Regions from separate parts of the Ruminococcus sp. RTP21484sp1_RTP21277st1_D2_RTP21277_210401 genome, predicted to be linked through region 2. Evidence: riboswitches for the same ligand, from Rfam matches in the RefSeq annotation. Region 2 holds a riboswitch; each other region holds the start of a gene.
What was found. Region 2 has a riboswitch for cyclic di-GMP ahead of AB5706_RS18225 (leucine-rich repeat protein). Riboswitches for the same ligand answer to the same signal wherever they lie in the genome.
Positions count from the first base shown of each region.

Region 1: another riboswitch for cyclic di-GMP. It lies ahead of AB5706_RS09875 (response regulator); the one in region 2 lies ahead of AB5706_RS18225 (leucine-rich repeat protein).
Region 3: another riboswitch for cyclic di-GMP. It lies ahead of AB5706_RS04300 (5'-nucleotidase C-terminal domain-containing protein); the one in region 2 lies ahead of AB5706_RS18225 (leucine-rich repeat protein).
Region 4: another riboswitch for cyclic di-GMP. It lies ahead of AB5706_RS04270 (ATP-binding protein); the one in region 2 lies ahead of AB5706_RS18225 (leucine-rich repeat protein).

Region 1 covers NZ_JBCOMJ010000012.1:60,495-63,863, reverse strand. Annotated here, with positions in the region: gene AB5706_RS09875 (response regulator) at 1-1,834, opposite strand, end outside; cyclic di-GMP riboswitch class I at 2,068-2,158, opposite strand; gene AB5706_RS09870 (ATP-binding protein) at 2,524-3,369, opposite strand, start outside.
Region 2 covers NZ_JBCOMJ010000032.1:34,694-38,062, reverse strand. Annotated here, with positions in the region: gene AB5706_RS18225 (leucine-rich repeat protein) at 1-1,943, opposite strand, end outside; cyclic di-GMP riboswitch class I at 2,017-2,092, opposite strand; gene AB5706_RS18220 (hypothetical protein) at 2,277-2,975, shown strand.
Region 3 covers NZ_JBCOMJ010000004.1:77,680-81,048, forward strand. Annotated here, with positions in the region: gene AB5706_RS04295 (ATP-binding protein) at 1-418, opposite strand, end outside; gene AB5706_RS04300 (5'-nucleotidase C-terminal domain-containing protein) at 432-2,204, opposite strand; cyclic di-GMP riboswitch class I at 2,293-2,368, opposite strand; gene AB5706_RS04305 (MutS-related protein) at 2,561-3,369, opposite strand, start outside.
Region 4 covers NZ_JBCOMJ010000004.1:66,344-69,712, forward strand. Annotated here, with positions in the region: gene AB5706_RS04270 (ATP-binding protein) at 1-1,211, opposite strand, end outside; cyclic di-GMP riboswitch class I at 1,412-1,487, opposite strand; gene AB5706_RS04275 (hybrid sensor histidine kinase/response regulator) at 1,639-3,369, opposite strand, start outside.

The DNA of each region.
Region 1 (3,369 bases), on a different contig from region 2:
TCAGTCCCAGCAGATGACGGCTTGATTCTGTAATCTTGCTGAGACATTCAATAACTCTGTCCTGACTCTCAATATTTGCTCCTGCGATTGCCGTCAGACCCACAATGGCATTCATTGGTGTCCGGATATCATGGGACATATTGGAAAGGAATTCTGTTTTCGCACGATTTGCGTTTTCTGCGGACCGGTAAGCCTCTTTCAGTGCCTGACGGGATTCAATCTCTGCTTTCTTCTCCTGTGTCACATCCATGGATGCCAGCAATACCTTTTCCAGCTTTCCATTCTTCCATTCCAAGGGAATATAAGAAGCGATTTTATAAGTCTTTTCATCCAGGCTGCAATACTCAAACTTATAAATATCATTTTCACTTTTCAGTTTTTTCCGAATATTATCCGGGGCTACCAGGATATCTATAGCTTCCAATGGTTCCAGTGTCTTATATTTTTCAAGAACCTGCATCTGAAAATCATGATAAAATCCCAGAGGTTTATATATCATCTGTCCATTCAGATTGTAGAATTCATATCTGTCATTTTCCAGATCACAGACAACAAAGCGGTCAACCAGACGCACTATGCTCTGGATCAGCTGCTCCATGGAAGCATTGTCCGCTGCCATCTGCAGATGCCGTGCGCTCTCTACCTTTGCCTCTGTGATATCACGCAGAAAGATCATGGCATATTCTGAATCCTCTATTTCGCCACGTATGACCACATTGCGGACCCATCGTTCTTCTCCATTCAGAGTGATACGGCACTCTAAAGCCAATTCGGTTTCCAGACCCTTCAGCCTTTCTGCAATATAACCACGGTCGTAAAAAGAGGATACCGCCTTCTTATCTGTCTCCACAACATAGGAATCCACAAAATGCCGAATCAATTCATCCCACGTATAACTCTGTTCAAAGACGGTCATCAAGGACGGTTCAACCTTAAAGGTATCAAAAGTATTCGCTTCCAGATTCACATAATACTCGCACAAATCTGCTTTCGTAAAAGCCCGGTGGAAAGCAGCAGATTTTTGTGCCTGCATGCTTTCTTTTTTCTCCCCATCAATGTTAACAAAAATCCCGGCAATCCTGCTGGCAGAACCATCCAGACGGCGTATTACTTCTGCAGATGCCCGAAACCACTGGTATTGATTATCCTTCATTCTCATACGATACTCTACCTGGTATTTTATCTGGTTCGTCTTATCCTTAATTGCCGCCTGAAGCTGTACCATTACTCTTTCTTTATCCTGTGGATGCAGAAGATCTGACCAGGATTCCAGTTTATTCGGAAAGTCCAGAGTGTCATGATAGCCGAGCATTTTTCGGAATTCATGACTCCAGTTCGCATTCACAATCTCACTGTTTTCGTCACAGTCAAAATACCAGAAGCCGGAACAGATAGCCTCATTGAGCAGTGTCAAATTTACATGATCCCAGTTGACCTGTACGGACATAACCCAGATCTGTCTGCCCGCCTCATCTGTCGCATCCTCTTTACAAAGCCGTACATTTTTCACTGTACCGTCTGCTGCAAGGATCTGTGCTTCCCCTGTTCCGTGAAGCTGCAAAAAACGGTCTCGCTCCAGTATATCTTCCTCGTCATAAAAGAAGTTTCTCAATGAGCCTTTTGTCTGTTCCATGAAAGTATCGAATGTATATCCTGTACTATGCAACAGCAGATTATTCACAGACAAAATAGACAGGTTTTGGTCATAAGATCCTGTCATTATACCTACCCCGCCATTATTTTCCAGTGTTTTCTGTACGGCCTGTGACATGGCCTGTGTCTGCCCCGTTACAGTCTCACCTAAGGAATATATTTTGTCTTCATAATTTTTCATTTTATAAAAATCCTCTCTCCGTCTTATGCCTTCTTCATCTTGCTTTTATCTGTATACAGAAAACCTGTCCCTGCTAGTTTTGTTACCCATTTTTGCATACAAAAAGGACACTTGCCAAAATCTGCCAGTGTCCCTACTATATTTTTTTTAAATCACACATCTATATAGTATAAAAGGTATCGGAATCTCTTCTGTTCAAACATCTTTTCCATATATTATGATGATATGGAAACAGTGGCAACCGGCTGACATGGTCAAGTTTTCTGACTTTAGTCCCTTTTGGCTTTGCGACCCTGCCTTTCAACAGGTTTGCCTTTAAAATAATCTCTTTTTTTCAAAAAACATACCACGTGGTTTTCCTCACGTCAATAATTTTTTTAAAAAATCTACACATCTTTTACTTCTATTTTTGCGGATATTCGATCTGTGCCAGGCACAGCAATTCCTATTATGATTTTACCTCTTTTTCTCACATGCTCTGATTTGATCTCATAAATAAAACCGGTAGAGATTTTGCTCTCCACCGGTCTGCCTTTATCTTAATTATGTTCCCCTTGCATTGATTTTGCTAATGATGTCAGCAACACAGCCATTTCCAGATTGCTGAGAACTTTTTGCAAGTAACTCTGCGTCCACTCCTTCTGGAACTTCCATCATCGTCCTCTTTTCTGTATCATGGATCTGCGGATTCAGATACCGTCATTTTGTTTCTGCTTCAGTTCCTTTGCCAAACATGTGTCACGTTTAATGTATTTAGCAATTGTATCAGTTAATTCCTCCATGTTAATCGGCTTGGAAATATGGTCATTCATGCCTGAATCCAGGGATTCCTGAATATCATCTATAAAAGCATTTGCAGACAAAGCTATAATTGGAATCGTAACTGCATCGGACCGCTCTATACCTAGGGCTCGAATGGCTTTTGCTGCTTGGTGTCCATCCATGTTTGGCATCATAATATCCATCAAAATAAGATCGTATGTGCCTCGTGGATGATTTTTAAACAAATCCACAACTTCTTTTCCGTCTGATGCGCGTGTTACGGTCATACCAGCATCTTCCAGTATTATCGTAGCAAGTTCAGCATTTAGATCATTATCCTCAGCCATAAGAACATGAATACCCATCAAATCTCTATGTAGACGTTGTTTTTGTTCTGATTGAATAACCTGTTCTGGCAACTCCAGTGGGATCTCCACTGTGAATGTAGAACCTACACCTTTTTTGCTCTCAACAGCAATCGAACCGCCCATCATATCCACATATTTTTTTGTGATGGCCATACCAAGACCGGTTCCCTTATATTGAGTTCTGGCATTAGCATCATCTTCTTGTGAAAACGGATCGAATAATTTTTTCTGGAACTCTTCGCTCATGCCAATACCGTTATCTCGAACAACATAACGAGTTATGATATGTTTCTCATCCGCTCCTGGGTAACTGCTGATATCCAAAGTAATCTTTCCGCCGTCCTTTGTGAATTTCACAGCATTGCCAAGAAGATTCACTAAAACTTCTCGGATACGCGCAACATC
Region 2 (3,369 bases):
ACTTCTTCACATACTGAACAGTGGCTTCCTTCTATCTTTCCTGGCTTCGTACAAGTTGCAGAAACCATTTTATCAATTACAATTTTGTGTCCTGTTGCTGGTATTTCTTCTACTTTATTATCGTTACATCTTGCACAAGTATATGTTCTTTCTCCATCTTCGGTACAAGTTGCTTCTTTTGTTATTATTCCACCATTCCAAGAATGACCCAATGCTGGAATTTCTTCGCTTTTAATATTATTACATCTAAAACATGTATAAATTTTTTCTCCACTATCTGTGCAAGTTGCTTTCGTTTTTATTACACCATTATTCCATTTGTGTCCTAAAGCGTCAATAATATCTCCAGAGCTTAAATATTTTCCACAATCTTTACAATAGGTATCGCCAGTATATCCTTCTTCATCACAAGTTGCTTCTTTTCTATACTTTACTTCAATATTATTATGCTCTAACATTGGAATAATATCTGTTTTATTTTTTGTTTTAAAATCTGTATTTTTAAACTCAACAATATATTGCGCTTTTCCATTCTCTGAACAAGTTGCTTCTTCAATAATATTTATTTTTGATTTTGCAACTTCAGTGTTTTCATTTCCGCACAAAGAACACACTTCTTTTGCAGTACATTGAGAATTATCCTTACTCCATTCATATGTTGGCTGGTTGTATACATGATTCTGTGATTTTGGCACAGATTTTGTTTCTGTATAGTCACACCCTTCTCTTTGGCACGAATATGTCGCAACTCCTTCAGAAATGCAAGTTGGCTCCAGTGTTATTATGCCACTATCTAAATCATGTCCCAGTGCAGGTATTACCGGAATACTGTCTAATTTTTGAGTACACATTTCATCAGTATATGCTTTTCCACCACAAGAATTGCAACTCCAATACTCTTCAAACCCTGATTTTAAACAAGTTGCTGGTTTAGTTATGTGATGTGCTACATAGTGAACCTCTTCTGTTAATGATCCCCATCTATCAGAATCATTGAATCCATTAATTTTTTTCCAATCAACTAACGTTCCTTCATAATGAATTGCGTCAATATATATCTCCTCTGTATTTGATATGTAACGGAAAAAGCACCTTTTACCAATTTTTTCCAGTGTCAATGGAAGATAAATATTTTTCAATCCAGTGCAATTATAAAACGCTCTTTCTCCTAAATTAACAAGATTTTTTGACATTTTAACATATGTTAATTTCTTACAATTATAAAAAGCTCGCATCCCGATGTCTGTTATAGTATCTGGAATAGCAATCTTTTCCAAAGAACTACAACCTTCAAAGGCAAATCCATTTATTTTTATCACTCCATCTGGAATCGTAACTTTCTTAATGTTAACACAATTTTCAAAAGCACTCTGTCCTATTAGCTTTATAGAATTTCCAAAACTAACATTCTCTAGATTTTTAAAATCTTCAAAAGAACACATTCCAACACTTGTCACACCATTTTCGATTATTACACTTGAAATATTATTAGCATATGGAAACCATGGCGTATATTTCGCCCCATTATAATTTTCCATATCACCATTGCCGCTAATAACTAATGTATCATCCATTCCATCCTCATTAGAATCAACAATTTTCCATTTAATATTACTTTGATCGGTATCTTCAGTCACAGTATTCTTGTCATCAACAAATACCTGAGTTTCTGGATCAGTTTCATCTTCTATCTCTTCTTCATTAACAAAATCTTCACTCTCACCATCTGAAAATCCTACAAAATCCTCTGAGCCTTGATCTATTTCCGGTACAGATTCTTTCACGTCTTCAACAGATTCTTCAGTTACATCTTCTGTAATCTCTTCCCCATCAGAGAATCCATCTTCCTGCACAATCTCTTCCGCTGCAAATACATTACCAGACATTCCGGAAAATACTATTGCAGATGATAACAATACTGCTAAAATCCTTTTCTTCCTCATACTTCTTTTCCTCCTAAAAATAAAAGCACTACTCACCGGAATACACTTCAGGCAAGTAATGCTTTTCACGTTCAATTGCAACTGGCTACCATTTTACAGGCCCTATAGCTTTGCGCCGTAGCCTTTCGACTACTTTGCCTGATATTCGGTTTTTGCTTGATTTATATAAGCAAAATTATACGCTTATGGTATGGGAAAGTCAACAAATACATGGTACAGTTTGGTCTTATATTGGATGTTTTTCATAAATTTTTATGGTATTTTGGGGATGGTGGTGTTATACTTGAGGAAAATAGATTGTGGTAACGTTATTAATGAAAAGGAGCATCTTATATGGGCGAAATAACAATCTCCAAAATATTTGAGCAAAATATAAATGGCGAAACCAAACGCTTTTTTCGAGAATATCGTATTACCTGCGAGCAGCTTACAGAAAGTACAAGATTTTGTCATAAATACAATCAAAATTGTTTTGTGTGTTCTTTAAAATTTGAACAGTTCCCAAAAAAGGGTGAAAATATTGCCTACTGCGAAGGCTCCAACACTACACTTGTATCTAAAGCAAAAGAAAATAAACCAATAACAATTATTAAGCGTAAAAAGAAATGTCCAAATGTCGAACACCTAAAAAAAATTGATCCAACGAAACCCATAGTACAACTTGAAACGGCCAAAAAGTTAGCTCGTATTAAGCCTTCAGCTATTACGCATAAAAGCTCTAATATTTTTGAACGTCACCCGAATGCTAAAATTGTGCCAAACGTTGCCCCTAAACCAAATTTGTCTCCAAGCAAAAAAAGGCACAAAAAGAAGAATAACAGCGTAAGCAACAATACATCTTCACCGGTTGGAAGAACATTAACAACTTCTCCTAAATATGCTTTTACCAAAATGAAAATCCATCGATCCAGAAAAAAAAATAGATATACTATATCTCCTCAAAAATACAGCACTTGCTGGAGATGCGGTGCCCCTTGTTATGGTGGAACACATTACTGTTTTGAACATCTGAAAGAAAACAACGAATATTAATACCTGTTATAAAAATACATAATGGAGGTTCCAACCGTGAAAAGCAATTCCGTTTACCAAAAGAAGAAGCCTCGCATGTATGATGGTAGGAAAAGTGTTTTGCATGTGCCTGATAGTGGATGCAACTTCTATAAAACACGAAAAACTGGAAGACTGGGATCAACTGTGAAAATTATATAGTAGATAAAAAATCTTGCAAACTTGACAGCAAAATATGTATAGATTCTTCTCGTTGTCCATTTTACAAAAGAAAGAAGCCAACAAAGAAATAATTACTGCAATTCCTAATGTTGATACTCTGCCTGGATCAAGCTTCCCAGGAATATTATATATCAGCCACACAGAGCCACGATAAATCAAAGGCGATACAGTATAAAAATCGCCCCTTTCAAAT
Region 3 (3,369 bases), on a different contig from region 2:
CAAAACTGATCTGTTCGGGTTTGTCTTCAAAATAATCCAGATCACGAAAAAGTCCTATGTATCCGTCTTCTGTATAATATCTGCCCTGTGAATCCACTGCCACCAACATGATCTTATGATCTGCATATGCTGATAATTCATATTTCTTTTTCATATGTCTGCAGAGTTCATCTGTAGTCTGTATGTTTGCATCTCTCAGATAATTGCATTCTTCCGTTACCCGGTCCCAGTGGGAATCAATCACATCCTCCAGATTCTGAAACATCTGATGGGTAATCTCTTCCATCTGGTTTAACCGTTCCTCATAGATGATATCCCGGATATAAGTCTGATACAGGAAAAAAAATGCAAGAAGCATCGCTATACCAGCTATACAGCAACACAATATTAAGTTCCGATAACTCTTTGTCTTCTGCATCCTTTCCCTCCGCTTATTTCCATTCAGCGTCTGCTTCACTTAAAGTCTTAAATTGCCCAAAAAATTCTTTTGCCGCATCCATACCTACAATACCACTGTCTGTCACTTCTGTTTCTGATGCCAGTTTTTCACTGATTCCGGAAATTGCAACCTGATAAGTCTTCTCATCTTCCAGCTCCATCGGACTTACCAGCACATAAGGATAATTGTTTCCTGTACCGGCTGCATCATATCCTTCTTTATATAAATCCTGAATCTGTTTTCCTGTTAATCTGACCGTCTGGATTGTCTGTGACCAGCCTGTCGGAAGAATGGTACAGATGTCATAGTCTGTAATATTCTTTGCATACAGTTTTCCGCTCACGCCACCATTGTTCTGGTTAGTGCCATTTCCACTGATCCATGTTCCAAGGGATATAAGAGCAATGTCACTTCCGGTCGCCTCGGCAAAGCATCTGCCCACCAGCTTTGCACAGCTTTCCTGTGAGATTTCCTCTGTAGCTGTTGTGAACACTTCCGGCTGATTATTTACCACGCTGTCCTGATCCTCATCCAGCTGATCTGCTACATCCTTTATTGATGCCTTATCCTGCATGAATTCCAGCATTTTGGTTCCGGTAGTTACAATCGTATTTTCCCATCCAGAATAAATAAACGGTGTCGTATTCCCTGCATTGATAAAATCCGAAATATCTGCATAGTAGGTATCATCCGCCTTTGCATCTTTAAAAGGAAGTAGTCCTGCTTTTAATGTGCTCTCCGGATACAGGGCACTGGTTCCTTCTACCGTAGACAGCACCTTCATGACTTTTAATGCATCTTCAAGTTTCTCCGGATTATTTTCCAACTTTTTATTCAATCCGTAAAAACGGTTTACATTTAAAATAAATACATTCTGGCTTCCATCTTCAGACAGGTATGGCATCAGACCAAATTTGTCCGTTGTATCTTCTGAGTCCATAATGCCATTCTGTGGTCCCAATAGAAACAGTGCGTTTCCCTTTATAAAAGCTTCTCTTGTTTTACTATCATCTATCGGATCACTGTTGCTGCTGTCAAACATACCGATGTCTTTCCATTTTTGGATATATTCCATGCTGTCCATCATGCCTTCCGTGTCACTGACATTTGCCTTTCCTGACAGGTAATCTTTCTGCCACTGCTTTCCAGACAAGGTACCAAGGAATCCCGCATCCGCAATATTACATATATACTGGAAGGCAGAACCCGGATACTGAATCTGTGCCATACATAACGTAACTCCTGCTTCTTTTGCTTTGCCTGCAAGTTCTTCAAGCTCTGTAAAAGATGTTGGCAGCTTCCAGCCATGTTGCTCAAGCAGTGTTTTATTATAAGTGATTCCATAACAGTTGTACAAAGATGGAAGCATATAAAGTGCACCCTCATCGGATACCTCTTTCAGACGTGATTCCACATAATTATCTGTAAAATCGTATCCGGAGAGATCAATCATCTTATCACTGACATCCACCACATCTGGCTTATAAAAAGTCTGTGTGCAGATATCCGGAAGATCATCTGCCTCTAACATATTCTGTAGATAGGTTGTTGTATTTGACCCGCTATACGTGATTACTTCGAGATTAACCTCTGGATATGTTTTATGCACCTCTTCTATAAAGCTGTCCACCTCCAGATAAGGAGCCATAAAAGTAATTGCTTCGTGTTTCTTTGATGTTTCATCTGTTTTCCCACACCCTATAAGTCCTGTTGCTGCCACACATGCCAAAATAAGACATACACTTTGTACTTTTTTGATTTTCATATTTTTCTCTCTCAAATAAAATTATTATTGTTACATCTATGAAGTAACACCGTAAAAAAACACTGTCTCACAGACAGTGCACATCAGTTCATGCAACTGGCTGCCATTTTACAGGCCCTGTAGCTTTGCGTCACAGACTTTCGTCTGTTTTGCCGATTTTCTTATTATAGCTTTTAAAATTCTGCAAAAAACCTATTTTATTATACTCCATCGCTCCACTTTACACAAGAAAAACCTCACCGCTTTAACACTTAAAAATAAAAAAAGAACAGCCGATACATATACTCGAACTGTTCTCCTTCTTCCGAAGTCCACGCAGCATTGACATTACTGTTTCCAGACATGATCTGCTGAATTTATAAGGCATCCCAGATTCCTTTATTTTCAAAATTAAATGCCGCATTTCGTGCATCCTCTACAATTTCCTTGTCATAACCTAACATATCCAAAAGCTGAATCGCATTTCGGGATGTGGCTCTTCCATTTTTCAGGACATAGGAAAATACCACCTCTTTTTCCTGTACGTCTTCCTCAAAATGATAGTTTTCATACTGGGAATCCAAAATGTACGACAGTTCTATGTCATGAGTAGCTGCAAAAGGCAGCACCCATTTTTGCCGAAGTGCATTTAAAATTCTGGATGAAGCAGCAATCCTCTCAACCGTATTTGTACCTCGAAGCACTTCATCAATAATACATAAAAGTGGCTCCCTTTTCTTACTTTCTTCCAATATTCGTTTCAGCGACTTGATTTCTACAATAAAATAGCTCTCTCCACTCTCTATATCATCCCGCAATGCCATAGATGTCATAACTTTCAAAAACGGTGCCTGGTAGGATGAACAAGTACAGGTAACAAGCGTCTGGGCAAGAATACTGTTCATTGCAACATTTTTTAGGAATGTAGATTTTCCGGATGCGTTAGAACCGGTTACCAAAGTTCCTCCGGCTACTTGAAAGCTATTGGCAACTGCCTCCTGAAGCAGTGGGTGATACAGATCTTCTACAGCCATTTCAATCTGCGTGACACCACTTTCCCAGCTTTTAAACTCAGGTTTGCACCAAAGCGTAAGAAGTTCCCGAAAAGACGCAATGGAAATACACGCGTCCAGTTCTCCAATATTATCAATAAGCTTCAAAATAGAGTCCGTTTTGTCCTGAATTT
Region 4 (3,369 bases), on a different contig from region 2:
ATATGCTGTTTTAAGGCATATTTTTCCCTGGGCACAGCTACAGTATACACCTTATTCTCATCAAATTTTTCCTCATCTGTTACCGCCATCAGGCTGTAGGTCCAGGCTGTGTTTGTAAGTGTATATCCGTTTTTTTCTGCAAAATATGGATTCCTGCCAGCATAAAAAATCATGTCAATCTCTCGTTCTTGTAAAGCCTGAAGCATTTCATCATAATCATCATATTCCTGTATATTAAATTCCAGTGTCTGATTTCCCAGACAGTCTTTGGCATAAGAGAAATATTCTGCCAGCATACCGGTAAGTTTTCCAGTCTCTTCGTCCAGAGAAAATACTGCCGCATCATTACTCAGAAATCCGATCCGGATACCATCATGTTCTTCCAACCAGGACTTTTCTCCGCCTGTAAGACTTTGACAATAATCAAGCGTAAAATACTTTTTATACAGATCCGCCTTGAAAAAAGGACTATCCTGATCCAGCTGACGCATAGCCCAGTCCAACTCTGTCTTGATATCGCTGCGCTCTTTATTTATTACAAAATATATGCCGGATTTACCAATCGTGGTAACGGATGATATTCCCTGTTCAGACCAGATGGATTCCTCCAGAGATACAAAACAATCGATTTCATGATTCGCTAATTTCTTTTCGACATCATCATTATTATTCACATTTACATGTTCTGTATGTATGCCATTCTTATTTTCCCATTCTGTCAGCATGATTTCAGGCTCAGTACCCATGAGCACACCTACACGTTTACCGTCCATAGATTTGAAATCAGACGTCCCAATATCCGTATCCGATAAATCAGCATAAAGGATATATTTTTCCTCACCCATGGGTTCATCCGGGAAAAGCATCTTCTGTGCACGTTCATCGGTGTAAGAAATATCGCCCATGATATCAATCTCACCATTTTCAAGCTTATCAAAACAGTTGGACCAGTCACATTTCACATGCTCAAATTTCCATCCGGTATAACCTGCCAGAGCCTGCATGAGCTCGTAGCCATAACCTCGTCTGACACCGTTTTTATCGACATAATTAAAGGTATCCTCAAATGAGCCGACACGGATGGTCTGTGGCTGTTTTTCATCATTATTCGTTTCAGCAGCCTGGCAGTGTACCGATAACATCATCCACATTCCCAGGACCACAAATATACATGCAAATAGTACGGCTGATTTTTTTCTACTTTTATCCATATTTTTTATTTCCTTCATCCGTTTGTGTTTTATGATGTTCCAAACACCAGGTCAAAAACAGCAAGTATTGTTTTTATATCAATCGGTTTTGCAATATGTGCATTCATCCCTGTTGCTGTGTACTGCTGCTGTGTAATTTCCATCATCTCTGCAATGCCCCGGGTGATAAAAACGCTGCCAAACAGGCAGCGCATCTCATTTCATGCAACTGGCTGCCATTTTACAGGCCCTGTAGCTTTGCGTCGCAGACTTTCATCTGTTTTGCCGATTTCCATATTAGAGCATTTAAAATTATACAAAAAAACTGATTTTATTATACTCCCTTGCTCCACTTTACACAAGAAAAACCTCACCGCTTTAACGCTTAAAAATAATTTGAAAACCTGCTAAAAAGTTGTTAACCGAACTTCTTAGCAGGTTTTTATTACTAATCTGTCAGATTATTTTGTAATGTACTGATCAATTCCTCTATAACGATTGGCTTGGATAAGAATCCATTCATACCGCATTCCAACGCTTTCTTTCTGTCCTCGTCAAAAGCATTGGCCGTCATGGCAAGGATGGTGATTCCTGCCAGTGCCGGATCCCTAAGGGCACGGATCTGCTTCGTGGCCTCATATCCGTTCATTACCGGCATCTGCACATCCATCAGCACCAGATCATAACCGCCCGGTTTCGACCTCTTGACCTTCTCTACTGCCTCTGCCCCATTTTCTGCAGTATCCACCAGGAAGCCATATTCATTAAGGATCTCCACCGCAATTTCACTGTTCAGCTCATTGTCTTCCACAAGCAGTATACATCTGCCTCTGAAATCTGAGCATGCCGCCGGAAGAACAGGCTTCTCCTGCTCAGCCTGATTCTGGCCAATGGCAGTCATCAGGGTATCTCTGATATCGGACATAAACAGAGGTTTCGCACAGAATGCAGTTACTCCTGCAGCCCTGGCTTCCACTTCGATGTCTGACCAGTCATAAGCAGTCAGAATAATGATCGGTGTATCGTCACCAAGACTGCGGATCTGTCTGGTGACCTCAATACCATTCATATCCGGCAGTCGCCAGTCGATGATATAAGCATGGAAGGCATCCCCAAGCTCCATAGACTGTCGTGCACGCAGAACAGCCTCCTTACCGGAAAGTGTCCATTCCGAACGCATTCCAACCCTCACAAGCATTTTTGTCACGCTGTCACAGGTATTAAAATCGTCATCTACAACCAGAGCCTTAAGACCTTCCAGCTCTATGATCTTCTCTATACGTTGGTGCTCAGGCTGAGTCCGGAATGGCAGTCGGACGATAAATTCGGTACCTTTCCCCTGCTCTGTCCGGACCTCAATGGTGCCGCCCATCATATCCACAATATTCTTGGTGATGGCCATGCCAAGTCCTGTACCCTGAGTCCTGCTCACAGTGGAAGTCCGCTCCCTCTCAAAAGGAGAAAAGATCTTCTGTACAAATTCCTGACTCATACCGATTCCGTTATCCTTTACCCGGATCTCGTACAGTTCACTGCCTCTTTGGAACCCCGGATACTGTTTCAGCCGGACAGAAACGGTTCCGCCAGCAGGAGTAAACTTGATCGCATTGGACAAAAGATTCAGCAGCACTTGATTCAGTCGTGTCTTATCACAATAGACATTCTCATTTGTCACATCCACGGCATCCATATAGAGCTCCAGCTGCTTCGCATGGATCTGCCCGCTGATGATCGTTTTCAGATCATGAAGCACATCCGACAGACTGACCTCCGTTTCTTCCAGATGGATCTTTCCACTCTCAATCCGGCTCATATCCAGGATATCATTGATCAGAGAAAGCAGATGGTTACTGGAGGAAAGGATCTTACCCAGATAATCCCGAACCCTGTTTTTATCATCAATATTGCTTACAGCCAGTGTGGTAAAGCCGATGATCGCATTCATTGGTGTCCGGATATCGTGAGACATGTTGGAAAGGAAGGTACTCTTGGCCCTGTTTGCTGTCTCCGCCGCACGGACTGCCTCAGAAAGTGCCTGGTTCATTTTCCAGTCCGAGGTACGGTCCGACAGAACCAGGATGTATTTCTTTTTTCCATTTACCTCACTACCCATTGCAATATTATGGAACCAGCGTTTTTCCCCTGTTTTCTGATGAACATATTCAAAATCCCATTCTCG